3 regions of the Streptomyces sp. MK37H genome follow, and region 3 is predicted to be linked to each of the others. Evidence: riboswitches for the same ligand, from Rfam matches in the RefSeq annotation. Region 3 holds a riboswitch; each other region holds the start of a gene.

Region 1 (7,809 bases), on a different contig from region 3:
GTGGCGCCCGAGATCCGGATACGGCTGCCGCCCTCGGCCGCCGCGCGGCCCAGCTCGCCCCAGTGGCTGAGCAGATGGCTCTTGGTGGCGGTCACCACATGGACCCCTCGCCGCAGGGCCGACAGCGCGTCCGCGGCGGCCTGTTCGCGCACCGCCGGGGATGACGGCACGGCCTGGGCGAGCACCGCCGCCCCGGTACGCTCCAGGGTCTCGGCGAGCGGCGGCAGCGGGCCCCAGCCGGTGCGCGGCTCCGGCGGCAGCCCCTCGGCCGCGCTGGTGCGCACGGCGGCGAGCCGCAGCGGCAGCGCGCCGCCGATCAGCCGCTCGGCGTAGGCCCGGCCCACCGGGCCGTACCCCGACAGCACGACGGAGGGTCCGGGCCCGATTTCGGCTTCGCGTGGCATGCGGCCAGTCTGCCTTGTGGGCTCGGGACCGCTACGCCGGGCGGGCCGCCCCCGCGAAGGGCATGTCCGCCACGGAGGCCAACCGGACCGGGGCCCCGGGGTGCGGGGCGTGGATCATGCGGCCGCCGCCGATGTAGAGGCCGACATGGCTGATGCCGGAGTAGAAGAAGACCAGGTCGCCGGGGGCCAGTTGGTCGCGGGTGACGCGCTGTCCGGCGTTGATCTGGGTGTACGTGGTGCGGGGCAGGGCGACCCCGGCGGCGCGCCAGGCGGCCTGGGTGAGCCCCGAGCAGTCGTAGCCGTGGGGACCGGTGGCACCCCAGACGTACGGCTTGCCGAGGGCCGCGTACGCGTAGGAGACGGCGCGGGCGGCGCGGCCCGCGGCGGGGGCGAGGGAGCCGGCGGCCTTGTCGCCGTCCCGCGCCGCCAGCAGGCGCTGCCGCTGCTCGAGGGTCAGCCGGTCGAGCAGGCGATCGGCGGCGGCGAGCTTCTCCTGGACGGTCCGCTTGTGGTGGGCGGCCGCCGCCCGGGAGGCGCGCAGAGCGGCGAGGCGGTCGGCCGCCTCGCCGCGGACCTGGCGTAATTTCCGCTCCTGACGGCCGATCGTGGCGATCAGGGCGGCCTGGCGGCTCCCCGCGCGCTCGGCGAGCGAGGCGCGCTGCAGGTACTGGTCGGGGGAGGAGGACAGGGCGAGCTGGAGGGCCGGGGCGATCGTCCCCGAGCGGTACTGGGCGGTGGCGAAGGCCCCGAGGGCGTTGCGTGCGGTGTTGAGCCGGGTGGTGCGGCGGGCGGCCTGGTCGCGCAGCGCCTCCAGCGTCCGGCGGGCCTTGTCGGCCTTCTCCCTCGCGCCGTTGTACTGCTCGGTGGCCTCCTCGGCCTCCCGCTGGTACTCGTCGACCTTCGCCTTCACTTGAGCGGGGGTGAGGCGGTTCTCGGCGTGCCCGGTGCCGTCGAGGAGGGTGGCGGACGCGGCGCCGGCGAGGGCGAGGAGCGCGGCCGCGCGGGCGGTGCCGCTGGTGAGCGAGCGCTGCTTGGGCTTCCTGTGCGACGCCACTGCGGCGGTTCACCTGGTCTTTCTTGGGCAATCCAGTTTGGGCAATCCAGGACATTCGGTAGATCCTGGACCCTTGTGGGGAGCGGACGGGCAGGTGGCAGTCCGCCATGAGGCGGGGACCCTCGGTTGACGGGAAGCGGACTGCCACCTGGAGAAGGAAGCTAGGCCGGAAAGCGGGTGCCGTGCGGGGGATTGAACGGGAGTGCACGGATTTCGTCGGTCCCGTGACGGCTGCTGATCGCCTGGCGAGTGGGGTGGTCGGGAGTGTGGGGCGGCCGTGATCGAAGCGGCGATAGGGCTCCACCCGAGTGCCGGGCGATGATATGCGCGCGGCTAGTCTCCGGAGCCATGGACGTACTCATTCACGTGTTCGTCGGCCTCCACATCGTCGGCATCGGCGCGCTGCTCGGCGGCTTCTTCTCGCAGCTCAAAGCCGCGCGCGCGGGCGAGGCCCGGATGATCCCGGCGATGCTGCACGGCGCGCTGACCATGCTGGTGACCGGCGTGGCGCTGGTCGGGCTCAACCAGGCGGACGACAACAGCGTCAACACCGTCAAAATCGGTGTAAAGCTGGCGCTATTGGTCGTAATTCTCGGCCTGGTCTATGTGAAGCGCGACGAGGAGAAGGTAGAGTCGGCCGCCTTCGGCGCGGTGGGCGCCTTGACAACGGCAAACATCTTCATCGCCGTGCTGTGGACCTGACGAACGAATGTTCTGGGGGTAATCCCAAGACAACGCGACACGATCCAGAGGCAACCGTTTGCACTCGCGAGCTGTCTTAGTAAAGAGCGAGGCAGTCGAGAGGAGTGGCCAATGGGGGTAGTGGGGGCAGTCGGAAGTCATAGGCGGCGCGTGGGTGTCGCGCTGGGGCTGGCGGGGATGGCGGTGCCGCTCGCGGTGGCCGTCGCCGGTCCGGCGCAGGCTCAGGCACGGCCGCTGGGCCGGTCGGCCGGCACGGTGACACCGGTGAGCATGGCCGCGTCGTCGTGCACGACCACCGCCGGGCCGTACCAGCAGCAGGCCGAGCGGTTCCTGGGCCGTCCCGTGGACGGGCGGCAGTCGCGGGCGGACTGTCTCGCGATCCAGAAGTTCCAGATCGACCACGGCATCAGCCCGACGATCGGCTACGCGGGCCCGATCACCTCGGGCGTGATGAGCCTCATCAGCGCCCAGAAGGCCGCCGGGCACAATCCGAACGCGGCGAAGAAGTGCCCGGTCAACAAGGGCCGTATCGCCTGCGTGGACCTCACCCGCCAGCTGAGCTGGGTACAGGACGGCTCCCGGCTGGTCTACGGACCGGTGCCGGTGCGGTCCGGGCGGGACGGCTTCGAGACCCGCACCGGGCTGAAGAGGATCTACTGGCGGAACATCAACCACTGGTCGACGCTCTACAAGGTCGCCATGCCCTACAGCCAGTTCTTCGACGGCGGCCAGGCGTTTCACTCGATCGACGGCAGCGTATGGTCCCCGCCCGGCTCCCACGGCTGCGTCAACATGCGTAAGGGCGAGGCCAAGAAGTACTGGAGCCTGCTGAAGAACGGCGACGACGTGTACGTCTACGGGCGCAAGCCCGGCACGTGAGCCACTGACGGCGCCGCTGAGCCACTGACGGCGCTGCTGAGCCGATGACGATGCCGCTGCCCGGGGTCCGGCCCCGGGCGGCGGCATCGTCAGGTTCAGGGGCCTACGAGGGCCGCACGCTCCCGTAGATCGGCATCTCCGTGATCGGTGCCTTCTTCACCACATCGCCCGGCTTCGGGGCGTGGATCATCATCCCGTCGCCGATGTAGAGGCCGACATGGCTGATGTCGTCGTAGAAGAAGACGAGATCGCCCGGCTGGAGTTGGGACGTCGAGACCCGCGTACCGGCCTTCACCTGGTCCCAGGTGGTGCGCGGCAGCGAGATCCCGGCGGACTTCCAGGCCGCCTGCGTCAGCCCCGAGCAGTCGAAGGAGCTGGGCCCGGTCGCGCCCCAGACGTACGGCTTGCCGAGCTGCGCCTTGGCGAAGGCGATGGCCTGGGCCGCCTTGGAGCTGTTGGCCGGGGCCGAGGGCGTGGAGGGCGCCGTCGAACCGGAGCCACCCGCGTTCTGCTCCTGCTGCTTCTTGCGCGCGGCCGCCTCCTGCCGCTGCTTCTCGGCCAGCTCGGCGGCCTTACGGCGGGCCTCTTCCGCCTTCTTCTTCTCGATCGCCGCCAGCCGCGCCTTCTCCTTGGCGGTCAGATTCGCCAGCAGCCGCCGCGCCTCAGTCAGCTTGTCCTGGACGGTCTTCTTCTGGACCTTCAGCTGCTTCTGGGACGCGGTCAGCGAGGCGAGGCTCTCGCTGGCCTTACCGCGCTCCTTGGCGGCCTTCACCCGCTGCTTCTGGAAGTCGTCGACGGCCTGCTTCTGCCGGCCGGTCATCCGGTCCATCAGATGCGACTGGTCGAAGACGTCCTGCGGATCGTTGGAGAACAGCAGGGTCGCGGCGGAGCGGGCCATTCCGCCGTCGCGGTACTGGGCGGCGGCGTAGGTGCCGAGCATGCGCCGCGCCTCGTTGAGCTTCTCGGTGCGCTGGGCGACGGAGTCCAGCAGCTTGTCGACCTTGGCCCGTTGCTGGTCGGTGCGCTCCTTGGCGGCGTTGTAGCGCTGGGTGGCGGTCTCCGCCTGGTGGTAGAGGGTGTCGACCTTCTCCTTCACCTGCTCGATCGACTGGGCGGCCGGCTTGGGGTCGGTGGGCGCGGCGTTGGCCGACTGGGAGAGGAGGGTGACGGATGCGAGGGCGGCCGTGGTGAACCCGACGGCCGTACGGCGGCTGTGACCGGTGAGCGGGGCGGGTATTCGGCTCCGCGGCTTGCGGTGCGACGCCAAGGGAGGCGACTCCTTCCGTGGACCGCCTACCGGGTTAGCTGTCGGGTTCGGGCGGTTCGGAAGGTTGCCCTACGGCCGTGTCCGGGCGGCACTCGCGTGCCAGACCGGTCGGGCCGATTCACCCCGGTGTTGCGAGGGCCCCTCCTCCCCGAAGGGGGGCTAGGAGGGCGGGTCCCCGGCTCCGGGCGCCTCACGGCGTACCGGACTCGGCGGAGGCCGCCCGTGCCGACGTGGTTCGCCGACGGATCTTCCGGGCCGCCTGACGCAGGACGGTAGCCAACGCGTGGGGCTCCTGTGAAGACTGGTGGCCGTTTTGGTCGAAACCGTTTCGTGATGTTCGGACGTCGGCTGTCAGTGGGGCGGCCTAGACTCGGGGAGCGATGAGCAGCCTCTTTGACGACAGCTTCCTGGCGGACCTCGGGCCTCCTTCGGACGAGGAGCGGCCACCGCCGCCCGAGGATTCGGCGCCCCCTGGCCACGGTGGCGCCGAGGACGTGCCGCATCACCTCTTCAGCGGCGATTTCGACGCGCCCGTGCCCCGGGAGGCCCACTACCGGGACGGCGCGGCCCGGCCCGTCGTGGACCCGTCCGCCCTGCTCGAGGGGTTGAACGAGCAGCAGAGGGCGGCCGTGGAGCACACCGGTTCGCCGCTGCTGATCGTCGCGGGCGCCGGCTCCGGCAAGACCCGGGTGCTCACCCACCGCATCGCCTATCTGCTCGGCGCCCGTGGCACCCACCCCGGCCAGATCCTCGCCATCACCTTCACCAACAAGGCGGCGGGCGAGATGAAGGAGCGCGTCGAGGAGCTCGTCGGCCCGCGGGCCAACGCCATGTGGGTGTCCACGTTCCACAGCGCCTGCGTCCGCATCCTGCGCCGGGAGTCGAAGAAGCTGGGCTTCACCTCGTCGTTCTCGATCTACGACGCGGCCGACTCCAAGCGGCTGATGTCCCTGGTCTGCCGGGATCTGGACCTCGACCCCAAGCGGTTCCCGCCGAAGTCCTTCAGCGCCAAGATCTCCAACCTCAAGAACGAGCTGATCGACGAGGAGACCTTCGCCGGACAGGCTACGGACGGCTTTGAGAAGACCCTGGCCGAGGCGTATGCGATGTACCAGGCGCGGCTGCGCGAGGCCAACGCGCTGGACTTCGACGACATCATCATGACCACGGTCAATCTGCTCCAGGCGTTCCCGGACGTCGCCGAGCACTACCGCCGCCGCTTCCGGCATGTCCTGGTGGACGAGTACCAGGACACCAACCACGCGCAGTACACACTCGTGCGCGAGCTGGTGGGCACCGACACCGAGGAGACCACGGCCGCCGAGCTGTGCGTGGTGGGCGACGCCGACCAGTCGATCTACGCCTTCCGGGGCGCCACGATCCGTAACATCCTCCAGTTCGAGGAGGACTACCCCACCGCGCGGACGATCCTCCTCGAGCAGAACTACCGCTCGACCCAGACCATCCTGAGCGCGGCCAACGCGGTCATCGAGCGCAATGAGAACCGCCGCCCGAAGAACCTGTGGACGGATGCCGGCGCCGGGGCCGAGATCACCGGCTATGTGGCCGACACCGAGCACGACGAGGCCCAGTTCGTCGCCGACGAGATCGACCGGCTGACGGACGCGGGCGACGCCAAGGCCGGGGACGTGGCGGTCTTCTACCGCACCAACGCCCAGTCCCGTGTCTTCGAAGAGGTCTTCATCCGCGTCGGGCTGCCGTACAAGGTCGTCGGCGGGGTGCGCTTCTACGAGCGCAAGGAGGTCCGGGACGTCCTCGCGTATCTGCGGGTGCTGGCCAACCCCGAGGACTCCGTCCCGCTGCGCCGGATCCTGAACGTGCCCAAGCGCGGCATCGGCGAGCGCGCGGAGGCCATGATCGACGCACTGTCGCTGCGCGAGAAGATCACCTTCCCGCAGGCGCTGCGCCGGGTCGACGAGGCGTACGGCATGGCGGCCCGCTCGGCCAACGCCGTCAAGCGGTTCAACACGCTCATGGAGGAGCTGCACACCATCGTGGAGTCCGGGGCGGGCCCGGCCACCGTCCTGGAGGCGGTGCTGGAGCGCACCGGCTATCTGGCCGAGCTCCAGGCGTCCACCGATCCGCAGGACGAGACCCGGATCGAGAACCTCCAGGAGCTCGCCGCCGTGGCCCTGGAGTTCGAGCAGGACCGCGGCGAGGAGAACCCCGGCACCCTCGCGGACTTCCTGGAGCAGGTCGCGCTCGTCGCCGACTCCGACCAGATCCCCGACGAGGACACCGAGGGCTCCGGCGTGATCACGCTGATGACCCTGCACACGGCGAAGGGCCTGGAGTTCCCGGTCGTCTTCCTCAGCGGCATGGAGGACGGCGTCTTCCCGCATATGCGGGCCCTCGGCCAGACCAAGGAATTGGAGGAGGAGCGGCGGCTGGCCTACGTCGGGATCACCCGGGCCCGCGAGCGGCTCTATCTGACCCGCTCGACGATGCGCAGCGCCTGGGGACAGCCCGCGTACAACCCGCCGTCCCGCTTCCTGGAGGAGATCCCGGACCAGTATGTGCGCTGGCGGCGCACCGGGCCCGCCACCCCGTCGGCCTCCATGGGCGGCATCGCCTCGACCCCGCCGTCGGGGCTGTCGTCCGGTCTGTCGACGTCGCGTTCGCGCACCGGGGGCAGCGGGTTCGCCACCCGGCGGGCCAAGGAGCGCCCGGTGGTCGCCCTGGCCATAGGCGACCGGGTCACCCATGACTCGTTCGGCCTCGGCACGGTGGTGGCGGTCAAGGGCAGCGGGGACAACGCGGAGGCGACGATCGACTTCGGCGACGAGAAGCCGAAGCGGCTGCTGCTGCGGTACGCACCGGTGGAGAAGCTGTAGCGGGGGCCGGCGGGGGCCGGATGCCGAGGCTGTAGCGCGCCGGTGGGCGCGCCTACGGCGGTCAGTGCTGGAAGGCCCCGGTCAGGTCGGGTCGAGGCCGTGGCCGCGCAGCCAGGGCAGCGGGTCGATGGCCGCGCCCCCGCCGGGGTGGACCTCGAAGTGCAGATGCGGGCCGGTGGAGTTACCGGAGTTCCCGGAGTACGCGATGGTCTCCCCGGCCTTGACGGTCCCGGAGCGGATCTTGGCGCTGCTGAGGTGGCAGTACCAGGTCTCCGTGCCGTCTGGGCTGGTCAGAACGACCATATTGCCGTAGGCATCGTTCCACTGCGTCCTTACGGTGCCGTCGGTGGCGGCCATCACGGGCGTCCCGTAGCTCACCGGGAAGTCGATGCCGGTGTGCACCGACATCCAGTTGATACCGGCCTGGCCGAACATGGCGCTCAGGCCGTGCTGGGCTACGGGCAGTGCGAACTTCGGGCGCAGCGCCTCCTTCCGCGCGGCCTCGGCGGCCTTCCGCTTCTTCTCGGCGGCCTGGCGCGCCTGGAGGTCGATCCGCTCCTGGGCGCGGCTGGTGCGGTCGCGGAAGTCGTCGGCGCCCTCCCGGACCCCGGCGAGCTGGGAGTCCAGTTTGCTGTTGGCGACGGAGGG
Region 2 (7,809 bases), on a different contig from region 3:
CGGTCGCGGCCCTCGCCCCCGCTCTCGGCGTATCCGGCGGAGAGCACGACGAGCCCTTGGACGCCGTGGTCGCCGCATTCGGCCACGACGGCGGGCACCCGCTCGGCGGGGACGGCGACGACGGCCAGGTCCACGGGCTCCTCTATGGCGCGCAGCGAGCGGTGGGCCGGGACGCCCTCGGGCTCCAGGCGCGTCATGTCGTCGGGGAAGGCGTGGTTGACGGCGTGGACGCGTCCGGTGAAGCCGCCGTCCAGGAGGTTGCGCAGCACGGTGCGGCCGACGCCGCCGGGCGTGCGGCTGGTGCCGATGACCGCCACGGAGCCGGGTGCGAGCAGCCGCTGGACGGACCGGGCCTCGGCCCGCTGCTCGCGGGCGCGCATGACGGCCAGGGAGCGGTCGGTGGGCTCGAGGTCGAACTCGAGGCGGACGACCCCGTCCTCGAAGCTGCGCTTCTGGGTGTAGCCCGCGTCCGTGAACACCTTGATCATCTTGTTGTTGGCGGGCAGCACCTCGGCGGCGAACCGCCGGATGCCCCGCTCGCGCGCCACGGCGGCGATGTGTTCGAGGAGCGCGGAGGCCACCCCGCGGCCCTGATGGGCGTCCTGGACGAGGAAGGCGACCTCGGCCTCGTCGGCGGGGGCCGGATCAGAAGGGGCCGCGGAGCGCCCGTTGAGGGTGGTGGTGGGAGACGGGCGGGCCGACATCCCCCGGCTGTCGATGCGGTCGTACCGAACGGTGGCGATGAACTCATCCCCCACGATGGCCGCCAGGCCCACCCGGTCGACGTAGTCGTGGTGGGTGAAGCGGTGGACATCGCGGTCGGACAGGCGGGGGTAGGGCGCGAAGAAGCGGTAGTACTTCGACTCGTCCGAGACCCGCTCGTAGAAGCTGACCAGCCGCTGGGCGTCATCGGTGGTGATGGGACGGATCTGTGCCGTGCCGCCGTCCCGGAGCACCACATCGGCTTCCCAGTGGGTCGGGTAGGCGTGATGGTCCGACGGGCTCCGCATGGGAGCCAGGGTACGGGCCCGCCCGGTCCGGATGGTGGACACCCTTGCGTCGGGGCCGAGTGTCGGGGGAAGGTCCGTATCGGGCCAGTCCGGGCATGCCCGGGCTCACCCGGACATCGTTCGGGGGAATCCGGACACCGTATGATTTTGGTCTAGACAACAGCACCGTCACACCTGAAGGGCAACACCATGGCTGAGCGCCGCGTCACCATCGGCTGGGCCGAGGGCCTGCACGCCCGCCCTGCGTCGATCTTCGTCCGGGCGGCCACCGCCGCCGGCGTCCCCATCACGATCGCCAAGGGCGACGGCACCCCGGTCAACGCCGCCTCCATGCTGGCCGTGCTCGGCCTGGGCGCCCAGGGCGGCGAGGAGGTCGTCCTCGCTTCCGGCGCGGACGACGCCGAGGTCGCGCTCGACCGTCTGGCGAAGCTGGTGGCGGAGGGCCTCGAGGAGCTTCCCGAGACCGTCTGATCCCGGGCGAGCCCTGTCTGGAATTCCCAGGCGTTTCCCGGGTGATTTCAGGGATTCGGCGCGGCGGGGCCGCGGTGGCCGTAATAGTCACCGCGGCCCCGCCGTTTTTTCTGTTTCCGCGCAGAGAATTCCCAAGAGTTGTATACGGGAGCTCTGTTAATTCCGGCCGCTCGCCGTGTTGACGGAATGTTTCGAAGTCCTCACCGGAATCGGGCGGCGCAGCCGGTATTCCGACAGCGCGCGCTCGGTGTGCGTGGTGGCGAGCGCCCGCGCGCGGTCGGCGTCACCGCGCGCCACCGCGTCCACCAGCGCGCCGTGCTCCGCCCAGGACTCCACGGCCCGTGCGGCCGGGTCGGGGCGCACGGCGCCCTCGGGCGGCACGGGCCGCGGCCCGGGAGCGGCCGCGTACACCCACGCGGTCTTACGGCGCAGCTGGACGAGCAGCGCGGCCAGGCTCGGGCTGCCGGACGCCTGGGCCAGCGTCTCGTGGAACCAGTCGCCCAGCGGCCGCAGTTCGCCGAGCTGACCGCCCTGGGCGCGCTCCCGGCCGAGCCGGACCAGTCCGCGCAGCACCTTCAGATGGGCCTCGGTGCGGCGCTGTGCGGCCCGTGCGGCGCCCAGCGGCTCCAGCAGCGCGCGGATGTCCAGCAGATCGGCCGCCTCGCGCTCGGAGGGCTGGGCGACGCAGGCCCCCGCGTGCCGCCGGGTCGTCACGAAGCCCTCGGACTCCAGGGTGCGCAGGGCCTCGCGGACCGGCACCCGGGAGACGCCGTAGCGCCGGGCGAGCAGTTCCTCGGTGAGGCGGCTGCCAGGCTGATACGCACCGGAGACGATGTCGTCGCGAATCGCCGCGCAGACCGCGTGTGCCGAAATCCGGCGACCGCCCTGGACCGCGTTCGTATCCCCGCTCACTTACGGTCCCGCATTGTCGAACCTCCGCTTTAACGCCCGCGAAACGCGGCCATGGAACGCGCGTTGAACGACTCTATTCCACGCGGCCGCCATTTCCGATGGCGGGAAGCATTTCATGGATATTTTTTGGTCAGGCGGGCGGTGGCACGCCGAAGGCCCCGTCCGTCGGACGGGGCCTTCTCGGAAGTCTCGCGGGATCTCGGATGGCGGGACCGCGCGGCGTTCGCGTCGGACGCGCGACGGGTCAGACGTTGACGCCGTGCGTACGCAGGTACGACAGCGGGTCGATGTCCGAGCCGTAGTCCGGGCTGGTGCGGGCCTCGAAGTGCAAATGCGGTCCGGTGACGTTGCCGGTGGCGCCCGACAGGCCGATCTGCTGGCCGGGGGTGACCTTCTGGCCGACCGAGACGCTGATCGACGACAGGTGGCCGTACTGGGTGTACGTGCCGTCGTTCATCTTGATGACGACGTTGTTGCCGTAGGAGCCGCCCCAGCCCGCCTCGACGATCTCGCCCATGCCCACGGAGTGCACCGTGGTGCCGGTGGAGGCGTTGAAGTCGATGCCGGTGTGGCTGCCGGAGGACCACAGCCCGCTGGACGCCTGGTAACCGGTGGAGACGTAGGAGCCGCTGATCGGCGACACGAAGGTGTTGAGGCGCTTGCGCTCGGCCTCGCGCGCCGCGCGCTCCTTGGCCTCGCGCTCGGCCTTGGCCTTCTTCGCCGCGGCCTCCGCCTTTCTGGCGGCCTCCTGGCGGGCGATCGCCTCTGCCTTGGCCTTGGCGGCGGCCTGCTCGGCGGCGGTCTCCTGGGACTGCGCCTGGGCCTCGATGTGGTCCGCGATCCCGTCGCCGATCACGATCGCCTGGGTCAGACCGGTCTGCTGGGGATCGGGGCCCCCATCGGCCGCGAACGCCTGTCCGGTGATCCCGGCGACCACACCCGAGGCGACGGTCGTGATGCCCACGACGTTCGCGCCCGTGCGGACGTTGACCTTGCTGGTGCGGCGATGCTTCCCGGTGGCAGTGCGGGTGGACGCCATACTGAGGCGCACTCCTTTCCTTCCTTCTCGCCTACCGGGTTAGCTGACGGGTTCGGAGCAGGAAGGTCTCCTACGGACTCCTCCCCCGGCCGGGGAAGGCGCCCGATTCACCCCTGGGGACGTGTTGGGTCCCCGGCTCCCCTGGCTCGCGCCGTACGGGGACTCGGCGATGACTGTCCGGTGCCGCGGGTGCGGCGGGTCGCTGGCGAACAGCCGGACTGACGCTAACGGGCCCGCTTTCGATCACCAAACGGTTCCGGTTTTTTGTTGCTCTCCCCACAAACCAAACAAGCGGTCAATCCCATAAATCGGGCATGTCGGAAGGGCTTCGGCGCCCTTACGGGGCCGGGGCCCTTCCGCTGTCGGCTCATGGACCGGACGTCCGCCGGACCGCCTGCCGGACCGTCAGCGAGCCGGCCGGACCGGCGGCACTGCGCACGGATCCGGCCAACACTCCTCGGCTCAGCCGGAGATGACGCGCACCTCGCCGATGCCCAGCGCCCGGACCGGCTCCTCGATCGCCGAGGCGTCCCCGACCAGCACCGTGACCAGCCGGTCCGCCGGGAAGGCGCTCACCACCGCGGCGGTGGCCTCCACCGTGCCGGTCTCCGCCAGACGGGCGTACAACTGCGCCTGGAAGTCGTCCGGAAGATGCTGCTCGACCTGGTCGGCGAGGGTGTTCGCGACGGACGCCGCCGTCTCGTACTTCAGCGGGGCGACGCCCACCAGGTTCTGCACCGCGACATCGCGCTCGTCGTCCGTCAGCCCCTCCTCCTTCAGCGTGCGCAGCACCTTCCAGAGGTCGTCCAGCGCGGGGCCGGTGACCTCGGTGGCCACCGAGCCGCTGATCGCCAGCATCGAGGCGCCCGAGGAGCCGCCCGTGGGCGACGGGGGCCCGGAGCGCAGCACCTGGCCGAAGGCGCGCACCCCGTAGGTGTAGCCCTTCTCCTCGCGCAGCACGCGGTCGAGACGGGAGGTGAGGGTGCCGCCCATGCAGTACGTGCCGAGCACCTGCGCGGGCCAGACCCGGTCGTGGCGGTCGGCGCCCACGCGCCCGATGAGCAGCTGGGTCTGCACCGCGCCCGGCCGGTCGACGATCACCACACGGCCGGTGTCGTCCGCGACGATCGGCGGAGCCGTGCGCGGCGCGCCCGCCCCGCCCGTCCAGGCGCCGAGGGTGTCGGCGAGCGCCCGGTCCAGGTCGACGCCGCCGAGGTCGCCCACGATGACGGCGGTGGCGGTGGAGGGGCGGAGATGCGCCTCGTAGAAGGCCCGCACGGCCGCGGCGTCGATGCCCTCGATGGTCTCCTGGGTGCCCTGGCGCGGCCGGGACATCCGCGACTCGGCCGGGAAGAGCTCCGCGGAGAGGGCCATCGAGGCGCGGCGGGCCGGGTTGGCCAGCTCATGGGGGATCTCGTCCAGCCGGTTGCGCACCAGCCGCTCGACCTCGCCGTCCGGGAAGGCGGGGGCGCGCAGCGCGTCGGCCAGCAGACCGAGCGCCTTGGGCAGCCGGGAGGCCGGGACCTCCAGGGAGAGGCGGACGCCGGGGTGGTCGGCGTGGGCGTCCAGCGTGGCGCCGCAGCGCTCGAGCTCGGCGGCGAACTCCTCGGCGTCGTGCTTGTCGGTGCCCTCCGACAGGGCGCGCGCCATGATCGTGGCGACGCCTTCGAGCCCGGCCGGCTCGGCGTCCAGCGGCGCCTCCAGGTTGATCTCGACGGCGACGACCTGCTGGCCGGGGCGGTGGCAGCGCAGCACGGTGAGGCCGTTGGGCAGCTCACCGCGCTCGGGGGCCGGGAACGCCCACGGCCTGGGGGCGCCGCCCTTGGGCTGCGGGTGGAAGGTCATGGTCGCGGTGACGGCGTCGCTCACTGGGCCGCCTCCCCTTCTGCGTCGGTCTCGGCGGCTTCGGCGGCGTCGGCTGCGTCCTCGGCGCCCTGGACGGGCTCGTAGACCAGCACGGCGCGGTTGTCGGGGCGCAGCCGCGCCGCGGCCACGGCCCGCACCTCCTCGGGGCTGATGTCGAGCACCCGCTCCACGGCGGTCAGCGCCAGCTGCGGGTCGCCGAAGAGCACCGCGTAACGGCAGAGCTCGTCGGCCCGGCCGCCGACCGTGGCCAGCCGGTCCAGCCACTCGCGCTCGATCTGCGCCTGGGCGCGCTCCATCTCCTGCGGGGTCGGCCCCTCCTCTGCGAAGCGGGCCAGCTCCTCGTCGACGGCGGCCTCGATGGCGGGCACCTCGACACCGCCGGAGGTCTTCACGTCCAGCCAGCCCAGCGAGGGGGCGCCCGACAGCCGCAGCAGGCCGAATCCGGCGGCCACGGCGGTGCGGTCGCGGCGCACCAGGCGGTTGTGGAGCCGGGAGGACTCGCCGCCGCCGAGGACGGTCAGCGCCAGGTCGGCGGCGTCGGCCTCACGGGTGCCGTCGTGCGGCAGCCGGTAGGCGGCCATCAGGGCGCGGGCCGGAACTTCCTCCTCCACGACCTCGCGCAGCTGACCGCCGATCACCTCCGGGAGCGTGCCGTCACGGGGTGGCCGCTTGCCCTCGTGGGAGGGGATGGAGCCGAAGTACTTCTCAATCCAGGCGAGCGTCTGCTCGGGGTCGATGTCGCCGACGATCGACAGCACGGCGTTATTGGGCGCGTAGTAGGTGCGGAAGAACTCCCGCGCGTCCTCCAGGGAGGCCGCGTCCAGGTCGGCCATGGAGCCGATCGGGGTGTGGTGGTACGGGTGGCCCTCGGGGTACGCCATGGCGACGAGCTTCTCGAAGGCGGTGCCGTACGGGACGTTGTCGTACCGCTGGCGGCGCTCGTTCTTGACGACGTCGCGCTGGTTCTCCAGGCTCTCCTCGTCCAGCGCGGTCAGGAGGGACCCCATCCGGTCGGCCTCCAGCCACAGGGCGAGCTCGACCTGGTGGGCGGGCATGGTCTCGAAGTAGTTGGTGCGCTCGAAGCTGGTCGTGCCGTTGAGCGAGCCGCCGGCCCCCTGCACCAGCTCGAAGTGGCCGTTGCCGGTGACCTGCGCCGAGCCCTGGAACATCAGGTGCTCGAAGAGGTGCGCCAGGCCGGTGCGCCCCTTGACCTCATGGCGCGAGCCGACGTCGTACCACAGACAGACCGCGGCGACCGGGGTCAGATGGTCCTCGGAGAGCACCACGCGCAGGCCATTGGCCAGGCGGTGCTCAGTCGCTTTCAAGCCGCCGGAGCCGGCCTGCTGCGTGGCCGTGTGACCCATGGGCATGTACGTCCCTTCGATCGCGTGATGGAGCGCGTGCCAGCCGCTTGCGCAGCGCTTCTGTCACTGTATGCAAGGGGACGGACATCTGGCGAAGTTCCGGTCCACTCCCGTCCTGCCGAGCTGTCCCGAACCGTTTCCGCAAGCCCTGCTGCGCCGGATCCGGGCCCCTCCGAGGGGCTTCGCGCGGTGCCGTCGGGCGCGGTTCCGGGGCCCGCCCCGGCCGCCGGCACCCCGGGCCGTTCCACACTTGTCGGTGGGCCGGGCCACAATGGTCGGCGTCAGATCCCGCATCGGCAGTTGAAGGAGCCCCAAGCGCGATGGCCCGCCGCCGCACGAAGACCCCGCCGCCGGACGACTTCGAGGAGCGCATCCTCGACATCGACGTCGTCGACGAGATGCAGGGCTCCTACCTCGAGTACGCCTACTCGGTCATCTACTCGCGCGCGCTGCCCGACGCCCGTGACGGGCTCAAGCCCGTGCACCGCCGCATCCTCTACCAGATGAACGACATGGGCCTGCGCCCCGAGCGCTCCTATGTGAAGTGCGCCCGCGTCGTCGGCGAGGTGATGGGAAAGCTCCACCCGCACGGCGACGCGTCGATCTACGACGCGCTGGTGCGCATGGCACAGCCGTTCTCCATGCGCCTGCCGATGGTCGACGGCCACGGGAACTTCGGCTCGCTGGGCAACGACGACCCGCCGGCCGCGATGCGGTACACCGAGTGCCGGATGGCGTCGGCGACCTCGCTGATGACCGAGTCGATCGACGAGGACACGGTCGACTTCTCCCCGAACTACGACGGCAGTGAGCAGGAGCCGGTCACCCTCCCCGCCGCCTATCCGAACCTGCTGGTCAACGGCACGTCCGGGATCGCGGTCGGCATGGCCACCAATATGCCGCCGCACAACCTGGGCGAGGTCATCGCCGCCGCCCGTCATCTGATCAGGCACCCGGGCGCGGACCTCGAGACGCTGATGCGGCACGTGCCGGGACCCGACCTGCCCACCGGCGGCCGGATCGTGGGCATGAGCGGCATCCGGGACGCGTACGAGACGGGCCGCGGCACCTTCAAGATCCGCGCCACGGTGGCCGTGGAGGACGTGACGGCCCGCCGTAAGGGCCTCGTCGTCACCGAGCTGCCCTT
Region 3 (7,809 bases):
TCTTTCCGACCGCGAAATGCCCCACGACCAGGATCTTGGCCGCGATCTGCACCGCTTCGTTCAGATAGACGTCATCATCCGAAACGGGCCTGGAGCCCATCCAGCACCTCCTGAAGGAGCGAAACGTCGACAAGCTGCGCGGGAGGCGCGGGTGCGCGGGTGACGAGGTATCCGTCCGAGGAGAGATCGGACAGCAGGACCTTCACGATGCCGATCGGAAGTCCCATGTGTCCGGCTATCTCCGCGACCGAGAGATAACCACCCGAGCACAGCTCCAGGAGCCCGCGCTTCTCCGGGTCAAGATGGCTGGGGGGTCTCTGTTCGGAGGCGGTGACCAGCGTGATCAGGTTGAACTGGTCGTTCTCCGGAAGCCCTCGACCATTGGTGATGACGTACGGTCGCACTAACTGAGCCGACTCGGGCTCCTGCTCGCCGGGTGCCGTCATGCCTGAATTCCGGTGTCTTCGCGAGGCGGTGTGGTCAGTGCCTTGCCGAGCTGCCCGACAAGCTGCTGCATCCGGAACGTGATGTCGGCCATGTCGACATCCGGCGCGGAGGAGACCGCCAGATACGCGCCCTCACCCGCGGAGATGAGGAAGACCCAGCCACCGTCGAACTCGACCAGGGTCTGGCGCCACGTCATATGGGGGCCACCGCAGAAGCCGGCCATGGTGCGGCTCAGCGACTGGATGCCGCTCATCGCCGCCGCGACGGTGTCGGCCTCGTCCTTTTTGACCTCTTGAGAACGGGCCATCAGCAGACCGTCGGCGGAAACCAGGATCGCATGACGAGCCCCTGGAACTTCCAGGGCGCTCTCAAGCATCCATGACAGGTCGTTGTTCACTGAGGATCATGCCCTTCCCTGTTCGGGTTTGCTGCTGAGCGGCCGGACTGAGTGCCGCGCTGGAACGCGCCCATGATCGAAGCGGTTTCCTCGCTCGTCCGGGCCGCGGCAGTGGTGGAGTCTGCTCTCGGGACGATGGAAATCGCGCCCTTACGGCGACGCTTGGGCAGGCCCCCGGCGGTGGAACCGCTCACGGTGGAACTGGTCACGGTGGGGCTCGGCTCCCGCTCCTCGGCCGTGGCGGGAGCGCGGGTCGTCGGCTGCTCTTCCGGCTCGGGCATATTGGTCAGAAGGTCCTCGGGGAGAAGCACGACCGCGCGAACACCACCGTACGGAGAGGTCGAATCGACGGACACCGTGAAGCCATAGCGCGCGGCGAGCACACCGATCACCGCAAAACCGAACTGCGGCGGATTGCCCAGTCCCGTTACACCGGTGGCGTGGGTGGCCGAGAGCAGCTTGTCCGCCCGGTTCTTCTCCTCCTCGTTCATACCGACGCCGGCGTCGTCGATGATGACGCAGACGCCCTTGGGAACGGTGCGGATGGTGATGTCGATGGGCGAGTCGGGCGCGGAGTAACTGGTCGCGTTGTCCAAAAGCTCGGCCAGCGCCAGCGCGACCGGTTCCACGGCCCGGCTGACCAGGGCGAAATTGCTCTGCGAGCGGATTTCCACCCGGGTGTAGTGACGGATGCGGCCCTTGGCGCTGCGCACTACGTCGTACACCGAGGCGACGGCTCGCTGCCGGCCCAGCCAGCCGTCACAGAGCACCGCGATGGACTGCGCACGCCGACCGAACTGCGAGTTCATATGGTCGATCTCCAGGAGGTCCTGGAGAAGCTGGTGCTCGCCGTACTTGTCCTGCGTCTTGGAGATGGCCAGCTGCTGCTCGTTGGCGAGGCCCTGAAGGGTACGCATGGCGGACTTCAGCGCGCTCTTGGTGGCCTCTTCGGCGCGGTTGTGGGCCTCCTGCACCGCCTCGGCGTAATTGTTCTCGAGGTCGGCCGCGCGTTTCTCTAGCTCCGCCTTCTCCTGGCGCAGATTCGCTCGCGTCTTTCGCCCGCGGATAATGGCGGTTGCGGCGAGAGGCGTGCCAGCGATCAGGGCCCAGAGCGCTGGATCCTGTAGATATTGCGTCATTGAGACTCTCTTTAAACGACTAGACCGCCAGGGACTTTAGGGAGGTGTGGTGCGTTATGCATCTGGAATGGTCGGGGCGGCGGTAAGTCAGCGCCCGTACGGCGCCCGCGGGTTCCGGGGACAGCGCGCTCGTCTTGCCGACGGCAGCGCACAGGCGTCGGTGCGCCGGAACGACTCCGTATGCCCGACTGGCGGCATAATGCTCCTCAGAGTGGGGATCCTCTCGGCGGGATGTGCCGGATCGCCGTGTGTCTTACGCGCCCTTGGCTCGCCTGGCAAGCGCGGTGATCGTATCACCGGTATCACTGGGCCCCGTGCATGTGCCCCAGTCCCATTCGTTCACCTGACGTCGTTTCAGCCACACCCCCAGTTCACCGCGTTGACCGACGTCAGGGCGTGTCCCGGGGGATCGTAACGGGGCGGCGCGGGCATCCGCCGAACGGCGTGCCAGCCATCAGATATCCGGGCATTCGACCCCGGCTGTGTATGGGTGGTGAAGGGTGTGTGGAGATGAATAGGGAATTCCGCTAGACATTCATCCCGGTCATGACTCCCTTATTCTCTTTGTTCTGCTTATTCCCTTATTCCTCTTGTCTGTGGTTACTTCCGACAGGCCGGGGGAGAGCGGTCCCGCGCCGGTATCGTCGGGGGGTGTCGGAACAGCCCCGTGACAGCTCCGCTCCCACCCTCTTCACCTGGGAGTTCGCCAGCGATCCCTACCCCGCGTACGCCTGGCTACGCGAACACGCCCCGGTGCACCGGACCACGCTGCCGAGCGGTGTGGACGCCTGGCTGGTGACCCGTTACGCCGACGCCAGGAAGGCGCTGGCCGATCCCCGGCTCTCGAAGAACCCCCAGCGGCACAGTGCGGCGGCCCACGCCAAGGGCAAGGTGGGCATCCCGGGTGAACGGCGCGCCGAGCTGATGACACATCTGCTCAATATCGACCCTCCCGACCACACCCGGTTGCGGCGGCTGGTGTCGAAGGCGTTCACTCCGCGCCGGGTGGCCGCGTTCGCCCCCCGGGTGCGGAGCCTCACAGATCAGCTCATCGACGCCTTCGAAGAGAGGGGAGAGGCGGATCTCATCCATGAGTTCGCCTTCCCTCTCCCCATCTACGCCATCTGCGATCTGCTCGGGGTGCCGCGCGAGGACCAGGACGACTTCCGGGACTGGGCGGGCGCGATGATCCGGCACGGCGGTGGTCCGCGCGGCGGAGTGGCCCGCGCCGTGAAGAGGATCCGGGCGTATCTGGGCGAGCTGATCCACCGCAAGCGCCTGGAGCTCGCCGGGCGCGGCGAAGAAGAGGACGGGGAGGATCTGATCTCCGGCCTGATCCGGGCCGGCGACCACGGTGAGCACCTCACCGAGAACGAGGCCGCGGCCATGGCCTTCATCCTTCTCTTCGCCGGCTTCGAGACGACCGTCAACCTCATCGGCAACGGCGTCTACGCGCTGCTGCGCCATCCGGAGCAGCGCGCCCTCATGCGGCGGGCCCTGGAAGAAGGGGACGAGCGGCTACTCGCCGCCGGGGTCGAGGAACTGCTCCGCTACGACGGACCCGTGGAGATCGCCACCTGGCGGTTCGCCACCGAGCCGCTAACCCTCGCCGGGCAGCACATCGCCGAGGGGGAGCCGGTGCTGGTGGTGCTCGCCGCGGCCGACCGGGACCCCGAGCGGTTCGCGGAGCCCGACGTGCTCGATCTCACCCGCCGGGACAACCAGCACCTCGGCTACGGCCACGGCATCCATTACTGTCTGGGCGCCCCGCTGGCCCGGCTGGAGGCCCGGACCGCGATCGCCACCCTGCTGCGGCGGCTGCCCGGGCTGCGGCTCGCGGAGGATCCGGACGATCTGCGGTGGCGCGGCGGGCTCATCATGCGCGGGCTGCGCACGCTCCCGGTGACCTGGAATTCCGCGGACGGCTGAGACCCTCAAGGCCCGTACGGCCGGAAATACGTGACGAATGATCAGCCGTGTGACCTTGGCGTGACCTGGGATACATCGCCTTGTGATGATCGAGTGCCCTCGCTATGTTCACCGGCAAACCTTGTCGCCATAGCGCCATAGCGCCATAGGAGAGGTCAATCGCATGCGTTCCGGTAATGGTCGACACCGTCGCCCCCGTCAGGCCCCGGCCATCATCGTCGCGGCGGGGGTCACGGGAGCGGGCCTCGCCATACCCCTCTTCGGGGCGGCTGGCGCACAGGCCGCCCAGACCGCCACATGGGATCACGTCGCCGAGTGCGAGAGCGGCGGTATGTGGAGTGCCAACGAGGGCAACGGCTTCTACGGCGGGCTCCAGCTGACCCTCGACATGTGGAAGGAGTACGGCGGCACGGAGTACGCCCCGCGCCCCGACCTCGCCAGCCGCTCCCAGCAGATATCCGTCGCCGAGGCGATCCTGGGCGACCGCGGCCCCGACGCCTGGCCGAGCTGTGCGCTGGGCGCCGGGCTCACCGACGGCGGCGGCGCCCCCGATGTGGACCCCGGCAGCACGGCCACCCCGGACCCGGGGACGGGCCGCGGCGAGGACGGCCCGGGGGACCGGGGACGGGACGGCTCCTCCTCGGACGCGGACCGTTCGGACCCGGACCGTTCGGGGACGTCCGACGGCGCCGACAAGCCGGACGCGCCGGATGCGTCCGGGTCGGCCGAGGGCCCGGAGGCGCCCCACACCTCCAAGTCCCCCGACGGGTTGGACGGCTCCGCCTCTGACGACCCGGCGTCGGACAGCCCCTCGGCGTCGGACGGCTCCAAGACCCCCTCGGCCGACCCGTCGCCCTCCGGCCGCCACCGCGGCGCTCCGGACGCCGGGGAGCGGGCCGACGACGGCGGTACGGAGAGCGCACGGCCCTCCGGGCGCCATGCCTCGCGCGGCGCGTCGGACCGCGATGGGAGCTCCGCGGACGGCGATTACACTGTTCGCCCCGGTGACAACCTGTCAGGGATCGCCGAGCACCAGAACGTGTCCCGGGGTTGGGAAGAGCTCTACGAATCCAACGAGGACCTCATCGGTACCGACCCCGATCTGATCATCCCTGGTCAGCGACTTGACCTCGCCATCAGGGAGCAGTGATTCGGGGGGAATTGCCCGATCTGGACCCGGTGAGACATACATCTCGTCACATTTTCCGGGGCGCACCTCGTGTCCGATCCCTCCTCACCCGGCCCCACCTGCGTCGATGTGGGCCGGGTGAGATCAATTACAGCCCCATTCACTGCCCTTGGGGTGTTTGAACGTTCTTGGGAGGTGTGTTTAACGTCTTTCCGCTCGCCACCGCGGGCACCGTCGATCGTCACGCCGAATCCTGCCGGCGGTCGGGGGGAAACCGACGCGTCAGCGCCGAAGGCAGGAGCGGGGGACCCAAGGTAGGTGCCGAGTGGCCTGTGGATACGGGCTTGTCGGCTAGGGGTGAAGCCGGGAGCGACCATCGCGACCGGCCGGGCAACTCACGTCCGAACCCGACAGCTCACCTCGTAGGCGTCGGTGAGGAAACGAACCAAAATGCTCAAGTCCAACGGGAAGCACCGCCGCCCCTCCAAGGCCACCCGTATCGCCGCGCTCACCGGTCTCGCCGGTGCCGCCGTGGCGGCACCGCTCATCGGGGCGACCTCCGCCTCCGCGGCCACCACCTCCCAGTGGGACCAGGTCGCGCAGTGCGAGTCCGGTGGCAACTGGTCGATCAACACCGGCAACGGCTACTACGGCGGCCTGCAGTTCTCGAGCTCCACCTGGGCCGCCTACGGCGGCACGGCCTACGCCTCCACCGCGGACAAGGCCAGCAAGGCCCAGCAGATCCAGATCGCCGAGAAGGTCCTGGGCAGCCAGGGCAAGGGCGCCTGGCCGGTCTGCGGCAAGGGCCTGACCTCCGGCGGCAGCCCGTCCGCCCCGTCCGCGCCCTCCGGCTCGCAGGACCAGTCCTCGGCGACCACCAAGTCGGCCCCGGCCGCCAAGCAGGCGCAGCCGAAGGCCCAGCCGAAGGCCCAGCCGCACACCGCGCCCGAGCACGCCGCGCGCCAGCAGACCCGTGGCCCGATCAAGAAGGGTGACGGCGAGTACAAGGTCAAGTCCGGCGACACCCTCGGCAAGATCGCCAAGGCCCACGACGTCAAGGGCGGCTGGAAGAAGCTCTTCGAGCTGAACAAGGACATCGTGGAGCAGGCCGACCTGATCTTCCCGGGCCAGCAGCTGCACCTCCGCTGAGCCACGGCCACGGTCACGGCCCCGCCTGAGGACTCCCCCCGAGGACCTCCCCTGAGGCCGGCCCCCGAGAACGAGCCCCGGCCGGGCGTGCCGCCCCATGGCGCGCCCCGCCGGGGCTTTCCCAATGCATAAGAAATCTGGATTTTTGATCCAGAAACTGGCTTTTTGCGTCGCGCCCCTGTCTCGTGGGGCGGGCGAACGCGGGGCGCAGCCCTCCCGGCCCGTTAGGCTCGTGCTGCTACCGCAGACCCATACGAAGGAGAACCTCGTGCCGTCCATCGACGTCGTCGTAGCTCGCGAGATCCTCGACTCGCGAGGCAACCCCACGGTCGAGGTCGAGGTTGGCCTCGACGACGGCAGCACCGGCCGTGCCGCCGTGCCGTCCGGCGCCTCCACCGGCGCCTTCGAGGCCCTCGAGCTCCGTGACGGCGACAAGAACCGCTACAACGGCAAGGGCGTGGAGAAGGCCGTCCTCGCCGTGATCGAGCAGATCGGCCCCGAGCTGGTCGGCTATGACGCCACCGAGCAGCGGCTGATCGACCAGGCGATGTTCGACCTGGACGCCACCCCGGACAAGTCCTCGCTCGGTGCCAACGCGATCCTCGGCGTCTCCCTCGCCGTCGCGCACGCCGCCTCCGAGGCGTCCGACCTCCCCCTCTTCCGTTACCTCGGCGGCCCGAACGCCCATCTGCTGCCGGTGCCGATGATGAACATCCTCAACGGCGGGTCGCACGCCGACTCCAATGTGGACATCCAGGAGTTCATGATCGCGCCGATCGGCGCGGAGTCCTTCTCCGAGGCCCTGCGCTGGGGCGCCGAGGTCTACCACACCCTGAAGTCCGTGCTGAAGGAGCGCGGTCTGTCCACCGGCCTCGGCGACGAGGGCGGCTTCGCGCCGAACCTCGGCTCCAACCGCGAGGCCCTCGACCTGATCCTCGAGGCGGTCAAGAAGGCCGGCTACCAGCCGGGCCAGGACATCGCGCTCGCCCTGGACGTCGCCGCCTCCGAGTTCTACAAGGACGGCACGTACCAGTTCGAGGGCCAGTCCCGCTCCGCCGCCGAGATGACCTCGTACTACGCCGAGCTGGTCGCCGCGTACCCGCTGGTCTCCATCGAGGACCCGCTGAACGAGGAGGACTGGGACGGCTGGAAGACCATCACCGAGCAGCTCGGCGACAAGGTCCAGCTGGTCGGCGACGACCTCTTCGTCACCAACCCCGAGCGGCTGTCCCGCGGTATCGACAGCGACACCGCGAACGCCCTGCTGGTCAAGGTCAACCAGATCGGCTCGCTGACCGAGACCCTCGACGCGGTCGAGCTGGCCCAGCGCAGCGGCTACAAGTGCATGATGTCGCACCGCTCCGGTGAGACCGAGGACGTCACCATCGCCGACCTGGCCGTCGCCACCAACTGCGGCCAGATCAAGACCGGCGCCCCGGCCCGCTCCGAGCGGGTGGCCAAGTACAACCAGCTGCTGCGCATCGAGGAGATCCTCGACGACGCCGCGGTGTACGCGGGCCGTTCCGCCTTCCCGCGCTTCAAGGGCTGAGCGGACACGTCTGACGCCCGTCCCCGGCCACGGTCCCGTACCGTGGCCGGGGACGGCGTCGCTCGACGGC

The links. Region 3 has a riboswitch for cyclic di-AMP ahead of GWI24_RS11095 (transglycosylase family protein). Riboswitches for the same ligand answer to the same signal wherever they lie in the genome.
Positions count from the first base shown of each region.
Region 1: linked by a shared signal. The riboswitch ahead of GWI24_RS26640 (NlpC/P60 family protein) and the one ahead of GWI24_RS11095 (transglycosylase family protein) in region 3 are both predicted to bind cyclic di-AMP.
Region 2: linked by a shared signal. The riboswitch ahead of GWI24_RS31160 (M23 family metallopeptidase) and the one ahead of GWI24_RS11095 (transglycosylase family protein) in region 3 are both predicted to bind cyclic di-AMP.

Region 1 is NZ_JAAAYH010000216.1:6,141-13,949, reverse strand. Features, by position in the region: gene GWI24_RS26660 (homoserine dehydrogenase) at 1-404, opposite strand, end outside; gene GWI24_RS26655 (NlpC/P60 family protein) at 436-1,458, opposite strand; gene GWI24_RS26650 (hypothetical protein) at 1,807-2,160, shown strand; gene GWI24_RS26645 (L,D-transpeptidase) at 2,272-3,039, shown strand; gene GWI24_RS26640 (NlpC/P60 family protein) at 3,143-4,306, opposite strand; cyclic di-AMP (ydaO/yuaA leader) riboswitch at 4,314-4,528, opposite strand; gene pcrA (DNA helicase PcrA) at 4,687-7,161, shown strand; gene GWI24_RS26630 (M23 family metallopeptidase) at 7,243-7,809, opposite strand, start outside.
Region 2 is NZ_JAAAYH010000296.1:2,473-10,281, reverse strand. Features, by position in the region: partial or broken gene GWI24_RS31175 (GNAT family N-acetyltransferase) at 1-1,010, opposite strand, end outside; gene GWI24_RS31170 (HPr family phosphocarrier protein) at 1,200-1,481, shown strand; gene GWI24_RS31165 (GntR family transcriptional regulator) at 1,638-2,393, opposite strand; gene GWI24_RS31160 (M23 family metallopeptidase) at 2,638-3,432, opposite strand; cyclic di-AMP (ydaO/yuaA leader) riboswitch at 3,447-3,611, opposite strand; gene GWI24_RS31155 (pitrilysin family protein) at 3,895-5,277, opposite strand; gene GWI24_RS31150 (pitrilysin family protein) at 5,298-6,668, opposite strand; gene GWI24_RS31145 (DNA topoisomerase (ATP-hydrolyzing) subunit A) at 6,983-7,809, shown strand, end outside.
Region 3 is NZ_JAAAYH010000055.1:15,201-23,009, reverse strand. Features, by position in the region: gene GWI24_RS11125 (ATP/GTP-binding protein) at 1-100, opposite strand, end outside; gene GWI24_RS11120 (DUF742 domain-containing protein) at 75-446, opposite strand; gene GWI24_RS11115 (roadblock/LC7 domain-containing protein) at 443-844, opposite strand; gene GWI24_RS11110 (sensor histidine kinase KdpD) at 841-1,983, opposite strand; gene GWI24_RS11105 (cytochrome P450) at 2,635-3,912, shown strand; gene GWI24_RS11100 (transglycosylase family protein) at 4,076-5,062, shown strand; cyclic di-AMP (ydaO/yuaA leader) riboswitch at 5,318-5,485, shown strand; gene GWI24_RS11095 (transglycosylase family protein) at 5,492-6,190, shown strand; gene eno (phosphopyruvate hydratase) at 6,459-7,739, shown strand.